Niveibacterium microcysteis: one gene and its partner. The protein of the gene in region 1 interacts with the protein of each later gene in a pairwise test. Links are inferred from orthologs where the notes say so. Each region holds a gene or a part of one and is shown on either strand. Other genes may lie near its edges.

The links.
Region 2: the proteins of ndk (region 1) and JY500_RS20365 interact in binary tests that used the Escherichia coli proteins (3 or more experiments, as listed by UniProt). The link is inferred for Niveibacterium microcysteis from one-to-one orthologs.

Annotation. Positions count from the first base shown.
Region 1 is NZ_CP071060.1:3,432,986-3,442,039, forward strand. The notes cover bases 3,123-6,076. They hold ndk (nucleoside-diphosphate kinase), read right to left. Parts: upstream 4,836-6,076; coding sequence 4,410-4,835; downstream 3,123-4,409. Other genes in these bases: pilW (type IV pilus biogenesis/stability protein PilW), read right to left, coding at 3,123-3,208; rlmN (dual-specificity RNA methyltransferase RlmN), read right to left, coding at 3,211-4,323; JY500_RS15620 (hypothetical protein), read left to right, coding at 5,037-5,513; JY500_RS15625 (TRAP transporter large permease), read right to left, coding at 5,579-6,076. Outside these bases: hisS (histidine--tRNA ligase), read right to left, coding at 1-182; ispG (flavodoxin-dependent (E)-4-hydroxy-3-methylbut-2-enyl-diphosphate synthase), read right to left, coding at 220-1,470; JY500_RS15600 (RodZ domain-containing protein), read right to left, coding at 1,476-2,417; more of pilW, read right to left, coding at 2,414-3,122; more of JY500_RS15625, read right to left, coding at 6,077-6,865; JY500_RS15630 (TRAP transporter small permease), read right to left, coding at 6,862-7,572; JY500_RS15635 (TRAP transporter substrate-binding protein), read right to left, coding at 7,669-8,679; JY500_RS15640 (HPP family protein), read left to right, coding at 8,913-9,054. UniProt on the Escherichia coli protein: Major role in the synthesis of nucleoside triphosphates other than ATP. The ATP gamma phosphate is transferred to the NDP beta phosphate via a ping-pong mechanism, using a phosphorylated active-site intermediate.
Region 2 is NZ_CP071060.1:4,483,707-4,492,562, forward strand. Bases 4,242-6,997 are described here. They hold JY500_RS20365 (5-formyltetrahydrofolate cyclo-ligase), read right to left. Parts: upstream 6,060-6,997; coding sequence 5,424-6,059; downstream 4,242-5,423. Other genes in these bases: JY500_RS20355 (phosphatidate cytidylyltransferase), read right to left, coding at 4,242-4,728; JY500_RS20360 (lysophospholipid acyltransferase family protein), read right to left, coding at 4,725-5,357; JY500_RS20370 (lytic transglycosylase domain-containing protein), read left to right, coding at 6,179-6,997. In the rest of the region: JY500_RS20330 (penicillin-binding protein 1A), read left to right, coding at 1-245; JY500_RS20335 (cobyric acid synthase), read right to left, coding at 235-1,683; iron donor protein CyaY, read right to left, coding at 1,722-2,042; LPS translocon maturation chaperone LptM, read left to right, coding at 2,138-2,323; JY500_RS20350 (NAD(P)H-dependent flavin oxidoreductase), read left to right, coding at 2,493-3,668; more of JY500_RS20355, read right to left, coding at 3,733-4,241; more of JY500_RS20370, read left to right, coding at 6,998-8,134; JY500_RS20375 (complex I NDUFA9 subunit family protein), read left to right, coding at 8,149-8,856. UniProt on the Escherichia coli protein: Involved in the removal of 5-formyltetrahydrofolate.

The DNA of each region.
Region 1 (9,054 bases):
GTGTGCTCACCGACGCCACGCACGAAGAGCGGTGTGAATTCAAGAATCGGCGTGCGGATCGGGCGATAGCCATAGCTACGCAGCCAGCCGCGCACGATCTCCTCGAACAGCTCCCAGCGTTCGGCGTCGTCGGGCAGGATGTCGTGCATGCCACGCACGCCCTGAATCAGTTTCTGTGCCATCAGCTACCTGTTCAATGTCTCGTCGGCGTCGGAACGCTCAGACGGTCTTTCTTGTGTATTTGCGCGCTACGTAGGCGTCGATCAGCCCGATGAACTCCTGGGCGATGTTGTCACCGCGCAGGGTCACGGTCTTTTCCCCATCCTCGAAGACCGGCGCCGCCGGGGTTTCACCGGTACCGGGCAGCGAGATCCCGATGTTCGCGTGCTTGCTCTCACCGGGCCCATTGACGACACACCCCATCACTGCAAGCGTGAGGTTCTCGACGCCGTCGTACTGGGTCTTCCATTCCGGCATCTTGTCGCGCACGTAGCCCTGCACCGACTGCGCGAGTTCCTGGAAGAAGGTGCTGGTCGTGCGCCCGCAGCCGGGGCACGCCGTCACCATCGGGGTGAAGGCACGCAAGCCCATGCTCTGCAGGATTTCTTGCGCAACGATCACTTCCTGCGTCCGGGCGCCGCCCGGTTCCGGCGTCAGCGAGACACGAATCGTGTCGCCGATACCTTCCTGTAGCAGCACACCCAGCGCCGCGGTGGAGGCCACGATGCCCTTGCTGCCCATGCCGGCTTCGGTCAGACCAAGGTGCAGCGGATAGTCGCAGCGCGCAGCCAGCATGCGGTAGACGGCGATCAAATCCTGCACGCTCGACACCTTGGCGGACAGGATGATTCGGTTGCCGGCCATGCCAAACTCTTCAGCCTTGGCTGCGGACTCCAGCGCCGAGGTGACGAGCGCCTCGCGCATCACCGCCTGCGCATCCATCGGTTCGGCACGGCTGGCGTTCTCGTCCATGATGCGCGCGAGCACCGACTGGTCGAGACTGCCCCAGTTCACGCCGATGCGGACCGGCTTGTCATACTTGCAGGCCAGCTCGATGATCGCCGCAAACTGCGGATCGCGCTTCTGGCCGGAGCCGACGTTGCCCGGATTGATGCGGTACTTGTCCAGCACCTCCGCGCACTCGGGGTAGGCCGTCAGCAGGCGATGGCCGTTGTAGTGGAAGTCACCGACCAGCGGCACATCCACGTTCATCTTCAGCAGCTGCTCGCGAATCTTCGGCACTGCCGCCGCCGACTCTTCGTTATTCACCGTGATGCGCACGATCTCGGAGCCAGCCCGCGCGAGTTGCGCGATCTGGATTGCCGTCGCGATGTGGTCTGCCGTGTCGGTGTTGGTCATCGACTGCACGACGATCGGCGCATCCGACCCAACGCGGACACGCCCGATGCGAACTTCACGGGTACGGTGGCGAGCGGCCGGCTTTCCGCCGAATGGATCGAGAACAGGCATCAGCATCACTTCACGGAAAGGCGCGCCACACTCACCTTGGTGTAGGGCGCGAGATCGACCGGGCGGCCGTTGTATTCGACTTTGACGTTCGGCGCGTTGCCAATCACCAGCGCAAACGGTGCCGTGCCCTGCACCGTCTGTGTCGAACCGGCTTTGCTAAGGCGCGAGAACACCACGCTGCCGGAGGCATCACGCACCTCGACCCATGCGTCCTGCGCGAACGAAAAATTCAAACCGCCCTGCGCTGCACCAACCGGCGCCGACTGCTGCGCGAGTGGCGTAGGCGCCGATTGCGGAGCGGCAGGTTTGACTGCGGCAACGGGTGACGATTGCGCCGCCGAGGCGGTAGCCGGCAGCGATTGAGCAACAACCGGCTCGGACGCGCTCGCGGCAGGCTCGACCTGCGCGGTCACAACGGCCGTCTCTTCGGTGTGCGGCGGGAAGATCGGCTCGGACGCCGCAACGGCCGCAGACTGACTCACCCCACGCTCAACACCCGGAGTGGCACCACGGCCAAACCAATTGAAGCTCGACCACACCAGCCCCAGCGCGACAATCGCGCCTACCACCATGACGGCTGGCAACGGGGACGCCGACCGATAGCCCGACGGGCGGCGCGGCACGGAGCCTTCGGCATTCGATTCAGGCGCGAGCTTCAGATCCTCGCCACGTGCGGGCTGCTCCATGCGTTCAAGCAGCGGTGCAGGATCCAGACCGAGATAACGCGCGTAGTTGCGGACAAAGCCGCGTGCAAAGGCACTGCCCGGCAACTGATCGAAAGCCTCGCTCTCGATCGCTTCGATCTGGCGAGGGGTCAGCTTCAGCGTGGAAGCGACTTCGGCGATACCAAGATTGCGAGCCTCACGTGCCTGCTTCAGGGCAACGCCCGACGCAGCAACGCCGGGGGCATTCGCGTAGCTGTGTGATTCCATTGACGTAGCGCTCAATCAAAGCGCTCCTGCAAATAGTCCTGATATTCCTGCGAACTGGTGAAGCGGCGGCGCAGCTGCGCGGTGTAAGCGGCTTCGGCCTCCCGGTTGCCCAGCTTCCGCTCAACACGCAAACCCAGCCAGACTGAGGCCGCGGTTGGTTCGCCTACACGGTTCAGGTCGGCCACAAGGTCGCGCGCCTTCTGCATCTCGCCTTTGCGGTATGCGATGTTCGCAAGGTTGAAGAGCGCGGTTGCGTTATTCGGGTCGAGCGCCAAGGCGCGAGCGAACTGCCCGCGGGCCGCATCCTCGTTCTTGAGCTTCAGGTAACACAGGCCCGAATTGGTGTACGGGCGGGTCGGGGTTTCGTAGTACGGGTTCTGGGCTGCCTTCGCGAGCAACTCAAGACCGCGCTGCTCCTGTCCACCGTTGCACAGGAACCAGCCGAAGCTGTTGTTGATTTCGGGATCACCGGGCGCCAGCGACAGGGCGCGCTCAAACTCCGACTGCGCGGCTTTCTGCTCATCCAGGTACATATGCACCAGCGCCTGCAGATGATGCGCAGCGGCGTAGCTCGGGTCCTCCTGGACCGCAATCCGCGCCTCCTCCATCGCAACGCCAAGGCGGCCGGCCTTGACATACTCATTGCCCAACTCGACGTGGGCCCGCGAGCGTTTTCGCGCCTCGGTGGTGACCGGCTGATCGGTCGAGGGTCGGTCAGCAACGCCGGCTCCGCCTTGCGACGAAGGGGTACTGCAGGCGGATACTGCCGCCGCAGTCGCGAGCACAAGCATGAGCGAACGAGCCACGATCAAGATCTGACCTCCGTAAGCGAAATGGTGCGCCGCGTAGTGCGGCGCGTTTTATCGATAACCTGCCCGGCGAGCTGACCGCAGGCGGCATCGACGTCGTCGCCGCGGGTCTTGCGGGTGGTCGTCACGATTCCGGCATCGATCAGAATCTGGGCAAAACGCTTGATCCGGGGTGCCGGTGAGCGTTCGTAGCCCGAATTCGGGAACGGATTGAACGGAATCAGATTGAATTTGCACGGCACATCGCGCGTGAGTGCGATGAGCTGCCGGGCATGCTCGTCCTGGTCATTGACCCCGTCGAGCATGACGTATTCGAAGGTGATGAAGTCACGCGGCGCGCGCTCGAGATAGCGCCGGCAAGCCGCCATCAGTTCCACCAGGGGGTACTTCTTGTTGATCGGCACGAGCACGTCGCGCAGCGCGTCGTTGGGCGCGTGCAGCGACACGGCAAGCGCCACCGGGCAGGCGTCGCGGAGGCGATCCATCGCCGGCACGATGCCCGAAGTCGACACCGTCACGCGACGGCGCGAAAGGCCGTAGGCGTGATCGTCGAGCATCAGGTTCAGCGCCGACACCACGTTGTCGAAGTTCGCCAGCGGCTCGCCCATACCCATCATCACGACGTTGCTGATGATGCGTTCGCCGTCCGGGTCCGCACCCAGCAGGCGGTTCGCCATCCACAGCTGACCGATGATCTCGGCGGCCGTCAGGTTGCGGTTGAAGCCCTGCTTGCCGGTCGAACAGAAGGAGCAGTCCAGCGCGCAGCCGGCCTGCGAGGAAATGCACAGCGTGCCCCGCGTCGTTTCCGGAATGAACACGCTCTCGACCGCGTTGGCGTTGCCCACATCGAACAACCACTTGCGCGTGCCATCGGTGGAGATGCTGTCGCGGATCGGATTGGGCGGCACGATGCAGGCCGATTCCTGCAGCTTGGCGCGCAGGCTCTTGGCGACATCGGTCATCGCCTCGAAATCGGTCTCCCCGAAGCGGTGAATCCAGCGCAGCACCTGGCGCGCGCGAAACGGCTTCTCGCCCTGCGCGGCGAACCAGTCTGTCATCGCCTGCGCATCGAAATCGAGCAGGTTGACGCGGTTTTCTTGTGCTGTCGTCATGTTTGTCTCCGGGGGCAGAGACCGTTCAGACCGCCAGCGGGGGTTCAAATTCCCGCCGGCGAATCCGTTGGATCGCTACGCCTCGCTTAGCGGGAGTAGACGTTCATGCCCGGGAAGAAGAACGCCACTTCAACGGCGGCGGTTTCCGGGGCATCCGAACCGTGCACGGCGTTGGCGTCGATCGACTCGGCGAAGTCGGCGCGGATCGTGCCCGGCGCAGCCTTCTTCGGGTCGGTGGCACCCATCAGCTCGCGGTTCTTCGCGATCGCGTTCTCGCCTTCCAGCGCCTGGATCATCACCGGGCCGGAGGTCATGAACTTGACCAGATCCTTGAAGAAGGGACGCTCTTTGTGCACTGCGTAGAACTGACCGGCTTCCTGCTCGGACAGGTGCACCAGCTTGGCGGCAACGATCTTCAGACCCGCGTCTTCAAAACGCTGATAGATTTTGCCGATCACGTTCTTCGCGACGGCGTCCGGTTTGATGATCGATAGGGTGCGTTCGATAGCCATGTTCAAACTCCACGATTGTTGGGTGCAAAAAAGCTAACTTTTGATTATATCAGGGAAAATTTGCTGGACCTCAGCCTTCTTGTGCCAAAACGAAACGGCGCCAGAGGCTGTCAATTGGGCACATTTTCTGGCGCACGCTCGATAGTCTGGCGGCACCTCAAACGCCTAAACTCGCGGTTTTCCCAGCCTAAAGGACGCATGATGAAGCACCTTCTAGCCGCCCTCATCTGTTCCACCGCCCTGCTCGCCCCGATTGCCGAGGCCGCCACGCCGGCCGCGCCGGATCCGGCAGCAGTCCAGGCGCTGCGCGATCAGATCCGCACAGACAAGAAGAAGCTGGTCGCTGACAACATGCTGCTGACGGCGGCTGAGGCAGACAAATTCTGGCCGCTCTATGACCAGTACGAGAAGGCAGGCACGACGATCCGCCAACGGCTGACGCTCGCGATGATCGACTTCATCGCTGTGGATGCGAAGCTCACCAACGCCAACGCCAAGCGTCTGATCGGCGAAATCAACGGCGCCGAGCGCGACCTGATCAAGCTCCGCGTGACCTACTTCGACAAGATGTCGAAGGTGATTCCGGCCGCCAAGGCAGCACGTTTCATGCAGATCGAAGCGAAGATCGACGCATTGCTGCGCTTTGATCAGGCGGCGACGATCCCGCTCGCGCAATAACCCGCACCGCAGCGGCAAAGAAAACGGGCGCCACTGGCGCCCGTTTTTGCTTCAACCGCAGCAGGCTACTGGAGCATGCCCAGCATGCGCGGAAACCACAGCGACAGCGTCGGCACATAGGTCACCAGACCAAGGAAAGCCAGCATCGTCAGCAGCCAGGGCCAAACCGCCACCGTCAGCTCGGTAATGCCCATCTTCGTAATGCCCGAGGCCACATACATGTTGAGCCCCACCGGTGGATGGCACATGCCGACCTCCATGTTCACGGTGATCAGGATGCCGAAGTGCACCGGATGGATGCCCAGCTTGGCCGCCACCGGAAACAGGATCGGCGCCATGATCAGCACGATCGATGACGGTTCCATCACGTTCCCGGCCACCAGCAGCAGCACATTCACCGCGAGCAGGAAGGCAATCGGGCCAAGGCCTTGAGCCAACAGCCAATCGGCGAGCTGCTGCGGAATGTTCTCGTTGGTCATGATGAAGGAGAACAGCACCGCGTTCGTGATGATGTAGAGCAGCATCGCGCTCATGTTCGCCGAGTCGAGCAGCACCTTGCGCACGCCGGCAAGCGGCATGTCCTTGTAAACAAAGACCGCGACGATGAAGGCATACACCGCGCTCATCGCGGCCGCCTCGGTCGGCGTAAAGATGCCGGTGTAGATGCCGCCCATCACGACGATGATCAGGAAAAGCCCCCACATCGACTCGCGAAACGCCTTGAACCGCTCGGGCCAGCTTGCCTTGGCCTGCCGCGGGTAGCCGAACTTGCGCGCACGGTACCAGGTGGTAAAGCCGAGGAAACCCGCCAGCATCAGGCCCGGCACCACGCCCGCCATGAACAGCGCGCCGACCGAGGTGTTGGTCGCGACCGAGTACATCACCATCACGATGGACGGCGGGATCAGGATGCCCAGCGCGCCCGAGGTGGTGATCACACCGGCGCCAAAGCGCTTCGGAAAGCCTGCCTTGACCATGGCCGGCAGCAGGATCGACCCGATCGCCACGACCGTCGCCGGCGACGAACCGGACACCGCGGCGAACAGCGCGCAGGCCATCACGCCCGCAAGCCCAAGGCCGCCGTGCCAGTGGCCGACCATCGAAGTGGCGAAATTGATCATCCGCCGCGCGACGCCACCGTGCGTGAGGAAGTTGCCGGCCAGGATGAAGAACGGAATCGCCATGATTTCGAACTTCTCGATGCCGGTGAAGAGCTTCAGTGCAACCGATTCGATCGGCACCGTGGTCATCGTGAAGAGAAAGGTCAGCACCGTCAGGCCGAGCGAGATCGAGATCGGCATGCCGGTGAGCATCAAGGCAAGAAGCAGGCCGAAGATGATGAGCGCGCTCATTGCTTGCCCTCCTCGTCGTCGCGTTGGTGGGCCGCCTTGAAACGGCGCGAGCCGCCGTAGCCATGGGCGATGTCCTCCCCTTCCGCAAAAGCTTCGCCCACCGACGGCAGCTTCTCGTCGGGCTCGTCCTCCAACCCATCGACGTGACCGTGATCGTGGTGCGGCAACTCGCCGGTCTTCACGAAGGCCCACGCTACCTGCAGAAAGCGGAAACACATCAGACCAGAGCCAAGCGGGATCGCCGAGTAGACGATCCAGGTCGGCCACTCGAGGTCTGGCGTGGTCGGCCCTTCAAAGGTGTCACCGGGAATGCCCAGCTTGGTGAACAACGCGTGATGGAAACCGTTCTCCCACACGAAGCGCGCCCCCAGCGTGGCAACAACGCCGGTGAAGAACGCACCGGCGCACAGACCGAAGAGCACGAACTTCGCGCGCTTCCGATCATCGAGTCGGTTGATCAGCACATCCACGCCAACATGGATGCCGGTGCGCACACCATAGGCGGCGCCGAACTTGGCCATCCAGACGAACATGATGATGCACAGCTCCTGTGCCCAGGAAAGGTTGATCGACAGCAGCCAGTCCTGCAGGCCGGGAATGGCGAAGCCGGACAGGTAGCGATGCAGCACGGCGACAAAGATGATCACCGTGGCCGCGCCCATCAGGGTCGCGATCAACCATTCCTCGATGTGATCGAGGATCTTCATTGGATGTCTCCGGATAAGAATTGGCCAGATACGGCCGGGCGGGCAGCGGGCGCGCGGCAGTCCCCCCGAACCGCCACGCGCCACCCCGAAACGGGTTTAGGGCTTGGCCGGGTTGAACCCGGTCTCCTTGTAGATCGCCTTGATCAGCTCGGCGCCGACACGCGACTCCTGCTCCTTATGCACCGCGAGCAGCACCCTCTTCAGTTCGGCCTTCTCTGCGGGCGACAGCGCAACGACTTGCGTCTTGCCGGATTTCTTCACGGCCTCCATGGCATCGTTGTTCTCTTTCTGCGCCACCGCGTCGGCATAGCGCGTGGCTTGCACCATCGCGTCCTCCAGCTGGGCGCGGATGTCGGCCGGCAAACCTTCCCAGAACTTCTTGTTCACGATCACCGCGTAGCCGAGGTAGCCGTGGCCGCTTTGGGTCACGAACTTCTGCACCTCATGCATCTTCTGGGTGTAGAAGTTGGAAGGCGGGTTCTCGGTGCCGTCCACGACGCCGGTCTGCAGCGCCTGATAGACCTCGGAGAACGCGATGACCTGCGGATTGGCGCCGAGCGCCCGCATCTCCGAGTCGAGCACCTTGGACGACTGGATGCGCATCTTGAGACCCTTGAAGTCCGCCGGTGTCTTCAGCGGCTTGTTCGCCGAAAAGTCCTTGAAGCCGTTGTCCCAGTAAGCCAGACCGACGATGCCCTTGGGCTCCAGGCGCTTGAGCAGATCCTTGCCGATCGGGCCGTTGGTTACGCGATGGAGCTGGTCGTAGCTATCGAAGAGGTAGGGCAGGTCGAAGACTTCGAATTCCTTGACGCCCAGCGGCCCAAACTTGGCCAGCGACGGCGCGAGCATCTGGACGGCACCCAGTTGCAACGCCTCCATCTCTTCCTTGTCCTTGTAGAGCTGGCTGTTGGGATAGACCTCGACCTTGACCCGCCCACCGGTCTTGGCCGCGGCAAGCTGGGCAAAACGTTCGGCGGCCTCGCCCTTGGGCGTGTTGCGTGCCACGACATGGCTGAACTTGATCACGATCTGCTGCTGCGCGGCCGCGGGCAGCGACCAGGCTGCAAGCGCGACCAGCAGGGATGCAGCAAGTGTTCGACGTTGCATGGTGGTGTCTCCTCGGGCGATTACGATTAGTCGGCGCTGCACCGCAGATCGAGCTGCGGATGATGGAGTTTTAGGGCGACGCGGCACATCGGGCCATTGTGGAGTTCCACAACCAAGCACTCACGGACCGCCGCCAGCCGCTGCGCTACCATGCGCCTCCCGCGCCCCCAACGCCCCCAACGCCCAGACCGATGCGATTCCGCAACCACCGATTCCTGCAAGCGCTCAGGGCCATGATCCCGGCACCGGTCACCGCCAACTCGACCGAGCGGCTGCGCGCCTGCGCCGGTGCCTTGCTGGGCATTCTGCTGACCGGGCTGATTACCCACGCGGTACTGGGGAAGGCCAGCCAACTGCCGCTGCTGATTGCGCCAA
Region 2 (8,856 bases), 1.1 Mb from region 1 along the record:
CGGAGAAGCTCATGGAGATACCGCAGGGCCTGCTGACGATCACGACGGCCGACGGCAAGGAGGACTTCGTCTACGAAGAGCGTCTCGGTACGCCGCCACCGGAAACCGAGGTGCCAGCAGATGGCGAAGCGCCTGCTCAGCAAAGCGCTCCGACACCCTCGCCTGCACCGCTGCTGCCGGCGCAACCCCAGCCCACGCCGGTGCCGCGCCCGCCACAGCAACAGCACAACGAAGTCAACGGCTGAAACCCACGCCAGTCATCCGATTGAGGCGCGCCAAGTCCAGGTGCGCCTCGATCGCATCCGCAAGCCGGTCCAGCGCGGTCTCCCGCAGCACGTCCATCGCGGGGGTTTCGGCGGCGATCAGTCCAGCCCACGCCAGCAACGCGCGACATGCTTCAGGTTGATCGAAGAGGCCGTGCACATAGGTACCGGCGACACAGCCGTCCGCGCTGATCGAACCGTCTGCGCGACCGTCGTCGAGCGAGCATAAGGGGCGGCCAAGGGCTGTTCCCGACGATTCGCCGGCGTGGATCTCGTAGCCTGTCAGACACTCACCCCCCAGCGTCAGGCGCCCGGCCACCCGACGTAGCTGTTTTTCGGCGCACAGCTCGGTGCGCATCGAAAGCAAGCCAAGGCCTTCCGTGTCGCCCGGCGCGCCTTCAACGCCTCGCGGGTCGCACACCGCCTCTCCCAGCATCTGGAAGCCGCCGCACACGCCAAGCACCTTGCCGCCATAGCGCAGGTGTCGGCGGATCGCTGCGTCCCAGCCCTGTTCGCGCAGCCATGCCAGGTCTGCGCGAGTGTTCTTGCTGCCCGGCAGGATGATGAGGTCGGCCGGGGGCAATGCACGGCCTGCCGGTACAAACTCAAGCGCAACGCCCGGCGTCAAACGCAGTGCGTCGAAATCGGTATGGTTGGAAATCCGCGGCAGCGCTGGCACGACAACGCGGAATGCGCCCTCGGCGGGCGCGGTCGCAGCGGGCAACGCGTCTTCGGCGTCAAGTGTCAGGCCTTGAAGGTAGGGCAGCACACCGAGTACCGGCCGGCCGGTGCGCTGTTCGAGCCAGTCGAGGCCCGGCTGCAGCAGAGCGATATCGCCGCGGAAACGGTTGATGACAAACCCGATCACCCGCGCCTGTTCGCTCGGTGCCAGCAAATCGAGCGTACCGACCAGATGCGCGAAGACGCCGCCGCGATCGATATCGGCAACGATGATGACCGGGCAATCGGCCGCCTCCGCGAAGCCCATGTTCGCGATGTCGCCTTCGCGCAGATTGATTTCGGCGGGGCTGCCCGCGCCCTCCACGATCACCGCGTCGTACTGCGCGCCAAGGCGCTGCCAGGATTCCAGCACCGCTTCGCGCAGAGCCGGCTTGAGCGCGTGGTAGGCCTGCGCCGCATAGTTGCCAAGCACCCGACCTTGCACGATGACCTGTGCGCCAACGTCGGTGGTCGGCTTGAGCAGCACCGGGTTCATATCGCTATGCGGTGCGATGCGGCAAGCGGCCGCTTGCACCGCCTGGGCCCGCCCGATTTCGCCGCCATCGGTTGTCACCGCGGCATTGAGCGCCATGTTCTGCGGCTTGAATGGGGCGACACGCACACCCCGGCGCACCAGTACGCGGCAAAGGCCCGCCACCAGCGTGCTCTTGCCGGCGTCCGATGTCGTGCCCTGCACCATCAGGCTCGCGGCGCGTGTGCGCGCCGGCGGCCCACTCGTCACGCCGGGCGAACCAGCGTGACTGTCTCGCCAGCCTGAGCGCTCGCTAGCCGGTTGAGTGCCGCCCACAGTTCCACACCATCGCGGGTACCAATCCACTGCCCAGCATCCGGGCGGAAGTGAAATCCGCCCAGCTTCGCCGCCACCCAGATCTCGCGCGCCGCGCTGTGGCGATTGATGATCATCTGGCTACCATCATCGAATTCGATCTGCAGCACACCACCCGGCTGCACCTCGACGTCGATGCCCGCGGCCTCGAACGCGCGCTCGATGCGATCGAGCTCCTGTTCGGCGAGCGGGTTGAAGAGCTTCTCGTCCATCGTCGTTCCTGTCTGCTAGCATCCGGCCCAGCCGGACGACACTGCTTTGATTGGCGCAGGGCGGTCCGGCATCGATGCCGCAACCTGGAACCCGAATGCTCTACCGACTGCACCGCGCCCTGCTTTGTTCCGCCGTATTGCTGCTGGCAGCCTGCGGCATCAAGGGCCCCCTGTATCTCCCCGCGCCGGTCGCACAACCGGCGCCACCGCCAGCGACGCAGTCCGCACCGGTGCAACCGGCCGCGGATGGTAGCAAAAGCCCCGCACCGATAGCCCCCTGAGTTAGCCCCTCCACCGGAGCGGCGCACGCGCGCCGTGCGGCGGGCTGTTGCCTGGCCGCCGATAGCGCCGCCACGCAACTGCAATAGTCCGGCCGCGTTTGCGTCGCATCAAGGCCCCCCTGCGCAGGCAATGCAAGAGTCAAAGCCTTTGCCTTCAGGGAACACGCCGATGTCGATGATCCAGCATGCCTTCAAACCGCTCGTCCTGCGCGGCAAGCAACTTCTGCCGATCGTGCAGGGCGGCATGGGGGTCGGCGTGTCGGCTCACCGCCTCGCGGGTGCCGTGGCAGCACTTGGCGGCGTCGGCACCATCGCCAGCGTCGATCTTCGGCGCATGCATCCGGATCTGGAAGAGGCGACCGCGCGTTGCCGCGACAAGGCGGCGATCGAGGCAGCCAACCTGACCGCGCTCGATCGCGAAATCGCCGCGGCGCGAGAAATCGCCAAGGGGATGGGCGTGGTCGCGGTGAACGTGATGCGTGCGGTCAGCCAGTACGCCGACCTTGTTCGCCAAGCCTGCCGCAGCGGTGCAGATGCGATCGTAATGGGTGCCGGCCTGCCGCTGGATCTGCCGGAACTGACGGCCGACCACCCGGATATCGCGCTGATCCCGATCCTGTCCGATGCGCGGGGCGTCAGTGTTGTCCTCAAGCGCTGGATGAAGAAGAACCGTCTGCCGGATGCGATCGTGCTGGAACACCCGGGTTGGGCGGGTGGGCACCTTGGTGCGGCGAACGTCGCCGGCACCACGGACCAGCGCTTCGATTTCGAGAAAGTCGTACCGGAATGCCTTGAAGCGATTCGGGGCCTTGGGCTTGCCTCGGAGCAGATCCCGCTGATTCCCGCGGGCGGCATCGACACGCACGACAAGGTGCGACGCATGATGGAATTGGGCGGCTCTGCCGTTCAGGTGGGCACCGCGTTTGCAGTGACTGCAGAAGGCGACGCGGCGGACGCCTTCAAGCGTGTGTTGATGGGCGCGAGCGCCGAGGACATCGTCGAATTCACCAGCTGTGCCGGCCTGCCGGCGCGCGCCGTTGCGACCCCGTGGCTGAGCAACTACCTCAAACGCGAGGAAAAGCTGCAAGGCGCCGCCGCGCGTGAAGGTGGCGAACGCCAGTGCACGCTCAAGTGGGACTGCCTGCTCCAGTGCGGCCTGCGCGACAAGCTCGCGAAGTTCGGCCAGTTCTGTATCGACAACCAGCTCGCACACGCGGTGAAGGGCGATATCGCCAAGGGCCTGTTCTTCCGCGGCAAGGGCACCCTGCCCTTCGGCACCGAGATGCGCTCGGTCCGCGAACTTGTCGAGTATCTGCTCGCCGACCGCCGTCCGCTGGCCGTCTGATCAAGCCACCTTAGCAAGAAAAAAGCCGGCGCGACGCCGGCTTTTTTCTTGGGCGCGCTCTGCCTCAGCTGGCGTAGAAGTAGCGCACCAGATGGAAGTAGATCGGTGCTGCGAAGGCCACCGGCGCCACGCGGTCCAGCATGCCGCCGTGGCCGACGATCGAATGCCCCCAGTAACGCACGCCGCGATCGCGCTTGATGGCCGTCATCACCAGGCTGCCGAGGAAGCCCATCCAGGTCGCGGCCAACGCGATGCCAAACGCCGCCCACACCCCGAAGGGCGTGATCCAGGCCAGCAGTGCACCCAGCAGCGCAGCGCCGAAACCACCCAGCACCAGGCCTTCCCAAGTCCGGGTGAGCGACACGCCTGGCGCTGCAGGCGTGCGCCCGAGTCGGGCCGAGAAGAACTTCTGCAGCACATCGCCGCTCTGCACCACCAGCACCAGGAAGGCGATCAGCAGCAGGTTGCGGCCGGCATAGCCGTTGATGCGAAGGCCCAGCAGTTGCGGTACGTTGGAGAGGCAGTAGACGCAGATCATCAGCCCCCACTGCACGTTGGCTGCGCGATCCATGAAGCGTTTGGCGTCGCCGCGCAGCGCCGAAATGATAGGCAGGAAAAGGAAGGCGAAAACCGGCACCCAGAGCTCGGTAAAGGTCAGCCAGCCGTGCCACACGCCAAGGTAGTGCAGCGGCAGCACGAGGAAGAAGGCCGCCAGCAGCGTCCAGTGGTCGCCCAGGCGCGTTGGAGACAGCGTGATGAACTCACGCAGCGTGCCGAACGACGCAAAGGCGAACAGCAGCGCCACCCCCTTTCGACCGGCGAGGAAGGCGACGCCGATCCACGCCACCATGATCCACCAGCCGCGCACGCGCGCAACGTAGCTCTCGATCACGCCGACACGGCGGCCACGCACGCGGCGACGAAGATAGCGCCCGAACAGCGTGGCGAGAATCAACACCAGAAACACGCCGGCGAACAGCAGCGCCGTGGTCGTGCGGGGGCCGAGCGTTGGCCCGGTCCACGGTGGTACCGGCAGCTTGGAGAGGTCGATCGACATCATTCGAGCGGCTCCTCACCCTTCGGCGCCCAGGATTGCAGCACGCTGCGCGCGCGGTGAAGGAAGTCGTCGCGATCCTCGTCCTGCGCCAGCCCGATCGGCTCGCCAAAGCCTACGGTACAGATCAGCGGCACCGGCAGAATCTGGCCCTTGGGCAGCACGCGGTTGAGGTTGGCCAGCCACACCGGCACCAGCTCCACCTTCGGATGACTCTCGGCCAAGTGGAACAAGCCGCCCTTGAAGGGCAACAGCTCATCACCGAGGTTGCGCGTGCCTTCCGGGAAGATGATCAAGGAGTCGCCCGCGTCCAACGCGGCCCGCATCACCTCCAACGGATCGCAACCGCCACTGCGCGCACGGTCGACCAGCACGGCACGGAACACCTGATGGATCAGGAAGCGGCGGACGGCCGACTTTTCCCAGTAATCGGAGCCCGCCACCGGGCGCGTACGACGGCGCAGCGACTTGGGCAAACTCGCCCAGATCAGCACAAAATCGACGTGGCTGGAGTGGTTGGCGAAGTAGATGCGCTGGACGGGCGCAGGCGCGCATCCGAGCCAGCGAGCCTGGACACCGGTCAGCATGCGGGCGAAACCGCAAATCACCCAGGCAACGAAAGACGCTAGAGACATCAGCAGTACGGCATTTTGGAAGGCGCGAATGGTGTACCGCGCCGATGTTTAGCGCAAGCTGCCAGATCAAATACCGTTCTTGCCGCGAAACGGCCCGAACGTGCCGCTTTCTGTCACGATCCAATCGAGCGGCATATCGTGTGGCTCGGGCCGGATGCTATCGACACGCCCCAACTCGAACCCCACCCCGACGGAGATCGGCGCCGGGCTTCGCGCCGCCAGCGTGCGATCGAAGAATCCCCCACCATAGCCGAGCCGGTAGCCCGCCGCGTCGAAGGCGTTGAGCGGCACCAGCACCACATCCGGATCCACCGATTCGAACTGCGACGGCACCGGAATGCCGAACGCGTCGGCAGCCAGTTCGGCGCCGGGCCGCCAGGCTGAGAACGCCAGCGGCGCATCCGCAGCCACCACCACCGGCAGCGCGGCCACGCGGGCCGCTTCCGCTGCCAGCCAATCGGTGACAAACGCGGTCAGATCAGGCTCGCCACGGTAAGGCCAGCAGAACCCCAGATTGCGCGGTGAGAGACGCGCCAGCAGCGGGCGCAACTGCTCGCACAGCAGCCCGCTCAGGCGCTCTCGCTCGGCCGCCGCAAGGGACTCGCGCGCGGCGATGGCGGAGCGTCGCATTTCCTGCCGCAAAGCCTTGTCCGGCGCGGCTTCCGGCACGGTGGAGGGGGACGACAAAGTGCTATCCTTCATAAATGGTCCGTATCCATTCGGCACGCGGCAACTTGCTGGCAAAGCCGCTGTCGCAGCACGGAGGGTACCGGGTCGGTGCCGTGCCGCCGCAACGAGCGCGGCCTTGAGGAGTTTAGGGAATGAAGCAGGTATTGTGCGTGGCGCTCGCGATTGGTGCCGTGTCTTTGGGTACCGGCGCCTACGCAGCCGGAGGCGAGGAGCGCTTTCTCGCCGCACGCGACGCCGCACGCAATGGCGATCTCGCGCGCATCAACCAGCTCGCCGCACAGCGCGGCGGCGACCCACTCGATGCCTATATCGATTACTGGGCGCTTTCGATTCGCCTTGCGCGCAAGGACGACGTGGATGGCGACCTGGCCAGCTTCACCGCGCGGGAGGAAGGCACCCTGCTGGCCGAACGTGCTCGCGGAGACTGGATCCGCGCCGCCGCGCGCGCGCAGCGTTGGGATGTGGTCTTGCGCGAAGGCGCGATGCTGCGTCAGCCCGAACAGGAGATGAACTGCTGGGTGCTGCAGGCGCGCTTGAACACCGGCGACCCGCAGGCCCTCAAGGATGCCGAACCGCAGTGGGAGAGCACGGCGGAGCCCGGTGAGGCCTGCACGCCGGTGATCGCGGCGCTAAGTGCCAGCAAGTCCGAAGACACCCACTGGCAACGCGCACGGCGACTCGTGGATGCGCGCCGCTACGGCGCTGCCCGCGCCACCCTGGAGGCACTGCCGGGTAACGCCGTTTCCGGCACCGCGGTGGCCGAGGCGCTCGACAATCCGCTGCGCTGGCTTGCGAAGAATCCAACGCCAGTCAGTCGCACGCAGCGAGAGATCACCGTGCTAGCGCTCTCGCGCTTGGCGCAGACCGATTACCGCGGCGCCGCAGCGCGGGTGGAAGCCCTCGGCACGGCACTCTCGCCGAGCGACCGCGCGTGGCTCTCAGGCGTGCTGGGCTGGCAAGCGGCACGCGGCAATCAGCCGGAAGCGCTGGCGTGGTATCGCGCCGCGGGCAGCGCGCCGCTATCGGAAGAATCGCGCGCATGGCAGGTGCGAGCCGCCTTGCGGGCGCGTGCCTGGGGCGAGGTGCGTCGCGCGGTGGAAGCCATGCCGCCGGCACAACGCAGCCAGCCGGAATGGGTTTACTGGTACGGCCGCGCGCTGATCGAGACCAACCGCACGGCACAGGGCCGCGAAGAACTCGAACGGATCGCGGGCGCGCCGACCTTCTACGGCATGCTGGCCGGCGAGGAGCTGGGGCGTCCGTTTGTTGCGCCCAAAGGTGCCAAGCCGCCGAGCCGCGCCGAGATCGCCCGTGTTGAATCCGACGTATCGGTACGGCGTGCCTTGGCCTTGTTCCGCCTGGAAGGGCGGCTGGACGGCGTACGTGAATGGAACTGGGCCATGCGCGCCGCGGACGACCGCTTTCTGCTCGCGGCGGCCGAAATCGCACGCCGCGAACAGCTCTACGACCGCGCGATCTACAGCGCCGAGCGCACCCAGGCCGAACACGACTTCGGCATGCGCTACCTCGTTCCGTACTACGACAAGGTGGAGCCCGCCAGCCGGCGCTGGGGGCTGGACGTGTACTGGGTCTATGGCCTGATGCGGCAGGAAAGCCGCTTCGTCACCGCGGCGCGTTCGTCGGTTGGCGCGCAGGGCCTGATGCAGGTGATGCCCGGCACCGCCAGCTACGTCGCGAAGAAGATCGGCATGCCCTACACCAAGGGCCAGGTGATCGACCTCGATACCAACGTGATGCTCGGCACTGCCTATCTCAAGATGGTGCTCGACCGCCTGGACGGCCATCCGGCGCTCGCCTCGGCCGCGTACAACGCCGGGCCCGGCCGCATACCGCGCTGGAAGGCGGCCGAACCGCTCGAAGGTGCGGTGTTTGCCGAGACGATCCCGATCTCGGAGACCCGCGACTATGTGAAGAAGGTGCTCGCCAACACGGTCGCCTATGCGGCGGTGCTGACCGGCAAACCGCAATCCCTCAAACAGCGCCTCGGCACGGTGCAGCCTAACGGCACCGCAGGCGCGGATGTTCCGGAACTCAACGAAATGCCGGCCGGCGACGGCGGCAACTGACCCGATCGGACCTCATGCAACCCAAACGTGTACTGATCATCGGCGGCACGGGTTTCCTCGGCCGCCATCTCGCCAACCGACTCGCAGCGCGCGGCATCGCGGTGCGGGTGCCAACACGGCGTCTGGCCCCCTGTGGCCCGTTGCTGGTGCTGCCTTCATCGGAAGTGGTGTCGGCGGATGTGTTTGATGCAGAGACGCTGCGACGCCTGATGCGCGATGTCGACGCGGTGGTGAATCTGGTCGGCGTGCTGCACTCGCCGTCGGGCAAGCCCTATGGTGCGGCCTTTGCGCAGGCGCATGTGGAATTACCACGGCGCATCGTCGCCGCCGCCCGGGAAGCGGGCGTGCAACGCCTGATCCATGTCAGCGCACTTGGCGCTGCGCACGACGGCCCGTCCGAGTACCTGCGCTCCAAGGCGGACGGCGAGGCCGCGATCCGCGATGCGGGCGACGCGCTGCGCTGGACGATCTTCCGCCCCTCGGTCGTGTTCGGGCCGGAAGATCGCTTCCTGAACCTCTTTGCCGGGCTCGCCAGCAGCTTCCCGGTGATTCCGCTCGGCGGCGCGGGCGCGCGCTTCCAGCCGGTGTACGTGGGCGATGTCAGCCGCGCGATTCTGGCAGCGATCGATCAGGATTTCGGCATTGGCGGCACCTACGAAATCGCCGGGCCGGATGTCTGGACGCTCGCCCAGCTTGTGGACTACGCCGCGCGCCTCGGCGGC